3 regions of the Streptomyces sp. NBC_01445 genome follow, and region 3 is predicted to be linked to each of the others. Evidence: riboswitches for the same ligand, from Rfam matches in the RefSeq annotation. Region 3 holds a riboswitch; each other region holds the start of a gene.
The links. Region 3 has a riboswitch for cobalamin ahead of metE (5-methyltetrahydropteroyltriglutamate--homocysteine S-methyltransferase). Riboswitches for the same ligand answer to the same signal wherever they lie in the genome.
Positions count from the first base shown of each region.

Region 1: another riboswitch for cobalamin. It lies ahead of OG574_RS34535 (cobalamin biosynthesis protein); the one in region 3 lies ahead of metE (5-methyltetrahydropteroyltriglutamate--homocysteine S-methyltransferase).
Region 2: another riboswitch for cobalamin. It lies ahead of OG574_RS40380 (HoxN/HupN/NixA family nickel/cobalt transporter); the one in region 3 lies ahead of metE (5-methyltetrahydropteroyltriglutamate--homocysteine S-methyltransferase).

Region 1 covers NZ_CP109485.1:7,593,051-7,595,303, forward strand. The annotation lists gene OG574_RS34530 (cobyric acid synthase) at 1-371, opposite strand, end outside; gene OG574_RS34535 (cobalamin biosynthesis protein) at 368-1,309, opposite strand; cobalamin riboswitch at 1,421-1,562, opposite strand; gene OG574_RS34540 (hypothetical protein) at 1,673-1,894, opposite strand; gene OG574_RS34545 (inorganic phosphate transporter) at 1,910-2,253, opposite strand, start outside.
Region 2 covers NZ_CP109485.1:8,849,861-8,852,113, reverse strand. The annotation lists gene OG574_RS40390 (RNA-guided endonuclease InsQ/TnpB family protein) at 1-283, opposite strand, end outside; gene OG574_RS40385 (ArsR/SmtB family transcription factor) at 563-925, opposite strand; cobalamin riboswitch at 1,015-1,238, shown strand; gene OG574_RS40380 (HoxN/HupN/NixA family nickel/cobalt transporter) at 1,268-2,253, shown strand, end outside.
Region 3 covers NZ_CP109485.1:1,508,928-1,511,180, forward strand. The annotation lists gene OG574_RS07130 (ABC transporter substrate-binding protein) at 1-115, opposite strand, end outside; cobalamin riboswitch at 262-459, opposite strand; cobalamin riboswitch at 563-786, shown strand; gene metE (5-methyltetrahydropteroyltriglutamate--homocysteine S-methyltransferase) at 953-2,253, shown strand, end outside.

The DNA of each region.
Region 1 (2,253 bases), 6.1 Mb from region 3:
GCCTGCCGTCCCCCGTGCAGCGCCTTCCCGGGGGACGACCCCCCGGACCCCCCGAAGAACCCCCGGGCACTCAACTCGCCCACCGGCTTGCCCATGAGCACCACCTGGCTGCTCCGGTCACTGCCCGGCTTCAGCAGCACGGGGTTCATCAGGGCGCTCGGCTCGACGCGGGCGGCCTGCGCCTGCATGGCCTGCGCCCGCCCGATCTCGGCGCCCTCGCGCGTCACGAAGGAGTTGAGGGACATGTTCTGCCCCTTGAACGGCGCGACCTTCACCCCCTGCCGCACCAGCCACCGGCAGATCCCCGCGGTGACGACGCTCTTCCCGGCATCGGACGTGGTCCCTGCCACCAGCAGTCCGCCACCACTCACGACTTTCCCCTCCGCAACAGTGCCCGCCCCGCGACACACACGCCGAGGGCCAGCCAGCTCACGCGCCGCGAGAGCCGCGCCGCCCGCTCGACGTCGGCGGTCTCCACGGCCCGGCCCGACGCGTTCAGTACGGGCCGGTGCTCGACCCGCCCGCCGTACGACAACGTGCCCCCGAGCCGCACTCCGAGCGCCCCCGCGAACGAGGCCTCGACGACACCGGCGTTGGGGCTCGGGTGCAGCCGCGCGTCCTCGCGCCACGCCGTGAGCGCGCCGCGCGGACGGCCGCCCGCGACAGCGGCGAGCACGCCGGTCAGCCGCGCCCCCGGCCAGCCCGCCACGTCGTCGAGGCGCGCGGAGGCCCAGCCGTAGCGGCGGTACCTGGCCGACTTGTGCCCGACCATGGCGTCCAGCGTGTTCACGGCGCGGAACGCGACGAGCCCGGGGATGCCGGCGACGGCGCCCCACACGAGCGCGCCCACGACGGCGTCGGAGGTGTTCTCGGCGACGGACTCGACGACGGCCCGCGCGATCCCGTCCGCGTCCAGGGCCTGCGGGTCGCGCCCGCACAGATGCGGCAGCCGCTCGCGCGCCGCGTCCACGTCACCGGCGGCCAGCGCGCCCCCGATGGCGCGCGCCTCGCGGCCCAGCGACGTACCGCCGACGACCGCCCAGGTGGCGGCGGCGGTCAGCGCGATGGAGGCGGCGGGGGAGCGGCGCACGGCGCGCGCGGCGAGGCCACCGGCGACGGCGGCGCCTCCGGCGCACACAGCGGTGTGCACGGCGCCCCACCCGCGGTGGTCACGCCACAGCACGCGCTCGACGGCGCCCGCGGCCCGCCCGAACGCGGCGACCGGATGCCCGCGGCGCGGATCGCCGATCAGGAGGTCACCGAGGAGTCCGGCGGCGCTGCCGTACGCGAAGACGCGCTCGGCCCGCACGGTCAGCCCGCCGCTACGGCGAGGGGAACCCTTGTACTCGTTCTCGGCGGGAGCACCCGCAACTGGCAGCCGCGCATGGCGATATGTCCTCACTCAGGGTGTCCACGCCCTGGTTGGAAGAGACCGGCGGCGAGAGTTCCTGGCTCGCGGGGATCACTCCCCGGTGACAGTGGCGGGACCGCGCCGGATTCGCACCGGCTTCCTCTCCTGCTGCCGTAGATGGCCCCGGAAGTCCACCACGCCCCGCGAACGCCCGTCAACTTGCCGTTGACCTGCGAAGGGAGAGTGTGCTGAGGCCCACACGAAGCGGGGTGCGGGACGCCTTCGCGTCCCGCACCCCGCACTCCTGCCGGTTACCTCCGGTCAGGCGACGATCAGGAAGATCCCGTACCCGACGGCCGCCGCGCACAGGGCGAAGCAGGCGTACGCGCCGGAGACGGCCAGCGCCGCCGAGTTGCCCTGGGCCGCCGCCGACTCCCGCTTGGTGAGGCCGACGATGCCGAGGGTGAACAGGCCCACGAGGGCCACCGTGATCACGAGGCTGACTCCGAACACGGAGCCGAGTGCTGCCCAGTCGATGTGCATAGCGCTGCTGCTTCCTTAGACCGTGGCCGGGCGCGCGGGCTCCGCCGAGGGCGGGGCGGGCGAGGCGGGGATGGTGGTCTTCACGTCGGTGGCCAGGTCCGCGACCGTGCCGGCGGGCGGCGGGGTGACGGCCGCGATCGCGGTGGTCACGACGCCGGCGGGCTCGTCCGGGACGTCGACGCCGTCGATGTCGTCGTCCGTGACGTTCGTGTGGTCGATCGAGTTGCGCCGGGACAGCGCCCAGATGGTGCCCGCGCCGGCGATCAGGAGCAGCGCGGTGACGGCGACGCCCCACGAGCCCTGCTTGGTGAGGAACTCGGCGCCCGCGCCGACCAGACCGGCGGCCGGCAGGGTCAGGC
Region 2 (2,253 bases), 7.3 Mb from region 3:
TCCCGGGCCGCCCGTAACGACCGTTGCGCAGGTTCGCCTTCAAGGTGGTGTAGGCATCGCAGGTCTTCTTGATGGCGTGCTGGGCGGCCTGCGCGCCCAGTTGCCACCTGGCCCGGATCTCGGCGTAGGTGTGCTTGCGGAGCTCCAGTGGACGTCGCGCGTTCTCCTCGAATGCAACCTCGGCCGCCCAGGTCGCCGCTTGGTTGCAGGCGTGCAGGGTGGCCTCAAGTGCCGCCGCCTGTACGGGCGTCGGCAGCAGCTTCACCCGCACCACCAGCTTCACGATCAGCGAACCTATACACCTGGACGAAGCCCCACCACACGTTCGCCCCACCTCACCCGAGCGAGCGAAACCTGCCCCGCCCCTGCCCGCGCACACCGCCGTAGCCCGGCTCCGCCGGAACGCCCCCGGCCGCTCCGCGGCCGTGATGGCCTGCGGCACGTCACGGCGACGCTCCGCGTCGCACCCCGTGGATGCGATTCCTCCCGGGCGCGAACGACCGGGGTTCCTCGCAAGAACCCGCTGAAGGACAGAGCAGCCGGCCACGACGGCGCGCACGTGTCAGTGCGCGCCGTCCGTCGCGCAGTGCTCGAGAAGGTCCGCGGTCGCCGCGTCGACGACGCGGTAACGCACGATCCTGCCCTCCTTCTCCCCCTCGACCACTCCGGCCGCGCGCAGCAGCCGCAGCGCCTGCGAGACCGCCGGGTCGTTCATGCCCGTCGCGACGGCGAGATCCGACACGGCCAGCGGCCCCGCCCGGTACAGCGCGAGGAGCAGCGCGAGGCGGCGGGGATCGGCGAGCAGGGAGAACCGGTCGGCCCAGGCGCGGACATGTCCTGGCTCACCGATGGCGGCGATGGCTTCGCAGACCCGGTGGCCGTCGATCGTGCGGCGGTCGGCGCGCTCGGCAGGGACGAGATGCATGGCCCTATCCTCGCAGCCACCGATGTGATCTTGAATACCCGCGCACACCTACGCAGCTGTGCAGCCTTGCAGGCGTCGCCGACCGGCCTCTACTGTGGGCGGGCCGTGGTGCTCGGGAATTCGGTGACGGTCCCTCAAAGGACTCAGACCGAAGCGGCCCTCGCCACTGTGATCGGGCCCCGGGTCCCTCGGCAACGAGACGACTCGGGACGCCTTGCCCCACTACGCCACTGGCTGCCGCGCGCAGCTGGGAAGGCAGGGGCGGACGCGGACACCCGTCAGCCAGGAGACCGGCCACGGCATCTCACGAAGTGATTCCACGAGGTGTTGGAGCGTGACCGCATGGCCCTGCCCGTAAAGTCCCCGGCGACCGGACGCGACGCGTTCCACTGGCGGCGCGAGGACACCGTCCGCACCGCCGGGCTCCTCGCGGTGATCGCCGCACTCCATGTCGTCGCGTTCGGCGTGCTGTTCCTGCTCGTCGTGCCGGAGCACTACGAGGTGGGGTCGAAGGCCTTCGGCATCGGCCTCGGCGTCACCGCGTACACCCTGGGGATGCGGCACGCGTTCGACGCGGACCACATCGCCGCGATCGACAACACCACCCGCAAACTGATGGCCGACGGCAAGCGCCCGGTGTCGGTGGGGTTCTGGTTCGCGCTCGGCCACTCCAGCGTCGTGGTCGTGCTCGCCGCGCTGATCGCCGGAGGCACCCAGCTCGCCGGGCGGATCATGAACGAGGGGTCCGCCACCCATCAGACGCTCGGCGTCATGGGCACCACCATCTCCGGGTCCTTCCTCTACCTCATCGCGGCGCTCAACCTCGTCGCCCTGGTGGGGATCCTGCGGGTGTTCCGGGCGATGCGCGCGGGCTCGTACGACGAGGCGGAGCTCGAACAGCACCTGGATTCACGGGGGTTCATGAACCGGGTCCTCGGCCGGTTCACCAAGTCCATCACCCGCCCGGGCCAGATGTACCCGCTCGGCTTCCTCTTCGGCCTCGGCTTCGACACGGCGACCGAGGTCACGCTGATGGTGATGGCGGGCAGCGGCGCGGCGGCCGGACTGCCCTGGTACGCGATCCTGTGCCTGCCGCTCCTGTTCGCCGCCGGTATGAGCCTGTTCGACACCCTGGACGGGACGTTCATGAACTTCGCGTACCAGTGGGCGTTCTCGAACCCGGTGCGCAAGGTGTTCTACAACCTGGCCATCACCGGCCTGTCGATCGCCGTCGCGTTCCTGATCGGCACCATCGAGCTCGTGGGCGTCCTGCACGACAAGCTCGACCTGCGGGACTCGGTGACCGGCTGGATAGCGGGGCTCGACCT
Region 3 (2,253 bases):
TCACCTCGACCCGCGTACCGCAGTTGTCGAGTGCGACGGGATATCCGGCGGCACTGCCCTTGGCTGCCGGTGTGCGGGCGGAGCCGCCGCTGCCGCATGCGGCCAGCATCAGCATCCCGGCCAGGCAGAGCGCGGCGTGGGGTATGAGGCGGCGCGAGCCGCGGCGTGTGGCGGGGTACGCGAAGAGCACGGGGACTTCCTCGATGTCGAGGGCTCATGCGCGGAGCCCGGTCGCACGGTCTCCCCCGCCGCCCCGACCGGAGCCCGCGAAGGCTGCCAGCAGGTCTTCGGACTCGGGGTCACGCGGACGGTGCGCCTTCCCGGACCGCGTGCGGTCCAGTGGCCGATGCCCCGCCCGTCGCCCTCACCGCTGCGCGTCAGCTCCGGATTCGCACCGGATTCCCTGACACATACCTGTCCAAGATCCCGCAATGCGGGGCAGACGGGCATGAGTTCGACTGGCCTTGGAAAGCTACCACGCCGCCCGAAATCAGACGGCGGCCCCTTCTCCGAGGGTGTCCGCGGTGCGGGGCGGGCTCGCGCAGGAACGTCCCGCGTGCGTAGGGTGACCGGTGCAGTTGGTTCGCCCCGTCCGCCAGGCGGGAGCGTCGTAAGAGGGAACCCGGTGGGAATCCGGGACTGCCCCGCAGCGGTGAGCTGGAACGACCGCCGTCACACGCACTGGCCCGATGGATCGGGCTGGGAAGCGACGGCCAGTAGGTGTCCGCCCGACATCGGGTGGACGTGCCCGCGAGTCCGAAGACCTGCCCGTTGCCCGCGCGTGAACCATTCGCACGCGGATATCCCGGTGACCTCGTGGGCGGGTCGGCGTACACACCGAACGGGCGCGCGTGCCCTGCCGTACGCGACCGCGCCGTCCGGTCCGTGTCACCCTTCGCGCTCTCGTCCCCTCTCCGGGATCTCAGGGATTCATCTCGCGAAGGAGATCTCCGTGACCACCGATACCGCAGCCGCGGCAGCACGGGCCACCGTGTACGGCTACCCCCGCCAGGGCCCTGCCCGCGAACTCAAGAGGGCCGTCGAGGGCTACTGGAAGGGCCACGTCGGCGCCGACGCCCTCCGCTCGACCGCCGCCGGCCTGCGCCGCGCGAACTGGCACGAACTCGCCGACGCGGGCATCGGCGAAGTACCCACCGGCGACTTCTCGTTCTACGACCACGTCCTGGACGCCACCGTCATGGTCGGCGCCATCCCCGAGCGGCATCGCCCGGCCGTCGAGGCCGACGCGCTGGACGGCTACTTCGCCATGGCGCGCGGCACGCAGGACGTGGCGCCGCTGGAGATGACGAAGTGGTTCGACACCAACTACCACTATCTCGTACCGGAGTTGGGCCCAGGAACCGTGTTCACGGCCGACTCGGCCAAGCAGGTCGCCGAGCTCAAGGAGGCCCTCGCCCTGGGTCTGCCGGCCCGGCCCGTGCTCGTCGGCCCGGTCACCTATCTGCTGCTCGCCAAGCCCGCGCCCGGGGTGGCCGCCGACTTCGAGCCGCTGACCCTGCTCGACCGTCTGCTGCCGGTCTACGCCGAAGTCCTCGCCGACCTGCGCGAGGCGGGCGCCGAGTGGGTACAGCTCGACGAACCCGCCCTCGTCCAGGACCGCACGCCGGCCGAGCTGAACGCCGCCGGGCGCGCCTACCGCGACCTCGGCGCCCTCACCGACCGGCCCAAGATGCTGGTCGCCTCGTACTTCGACCGGCTCGGCGATGCCCTGCCCGTCCTGGCGGGAGCGCCGGTCGAGGGGCTCGCGCTCGACTTCACCGAGGCTGCCGCCGCCAACCTGGACGCCCTTGCCGCCGTCGGCGGGCTGCCCGGCAAGCGCCTGGTCGCGGGCGTCGTCAACGGCCGCAACATCTGGGTCGACGACCTGGAGAAGGCGCTGGCCACGCTCGGCACCCTGCTCGGCCTGGCCGACCGGGTCGACGTGGCCGCGTCCTGCTCACTCCTGCACGTCCCCGTCGACGCGGCGCTGGAGCGCGACATCGAGCCGCAGATCCTGCGCTGGCTCGCCTTCGCGCGCCAGAAGACCGCCGAGATCGCCACCCTCGCACGCGGCCTGACGCAGGGCACCCACACGATCTCGGCCCAACTCGCCGCCAACCGGGCCGCCCTGGCCTCCCGGACCGCCTCCGCCCTCACCCGTGACCCCGCCGTGCGCGCCCGCACCGCGGCGGTCTCGGCGGCCGACGCCCGCCGCGCGCAGCCGTACGCGGAACGTGCGGCAGCCCAGCGGGG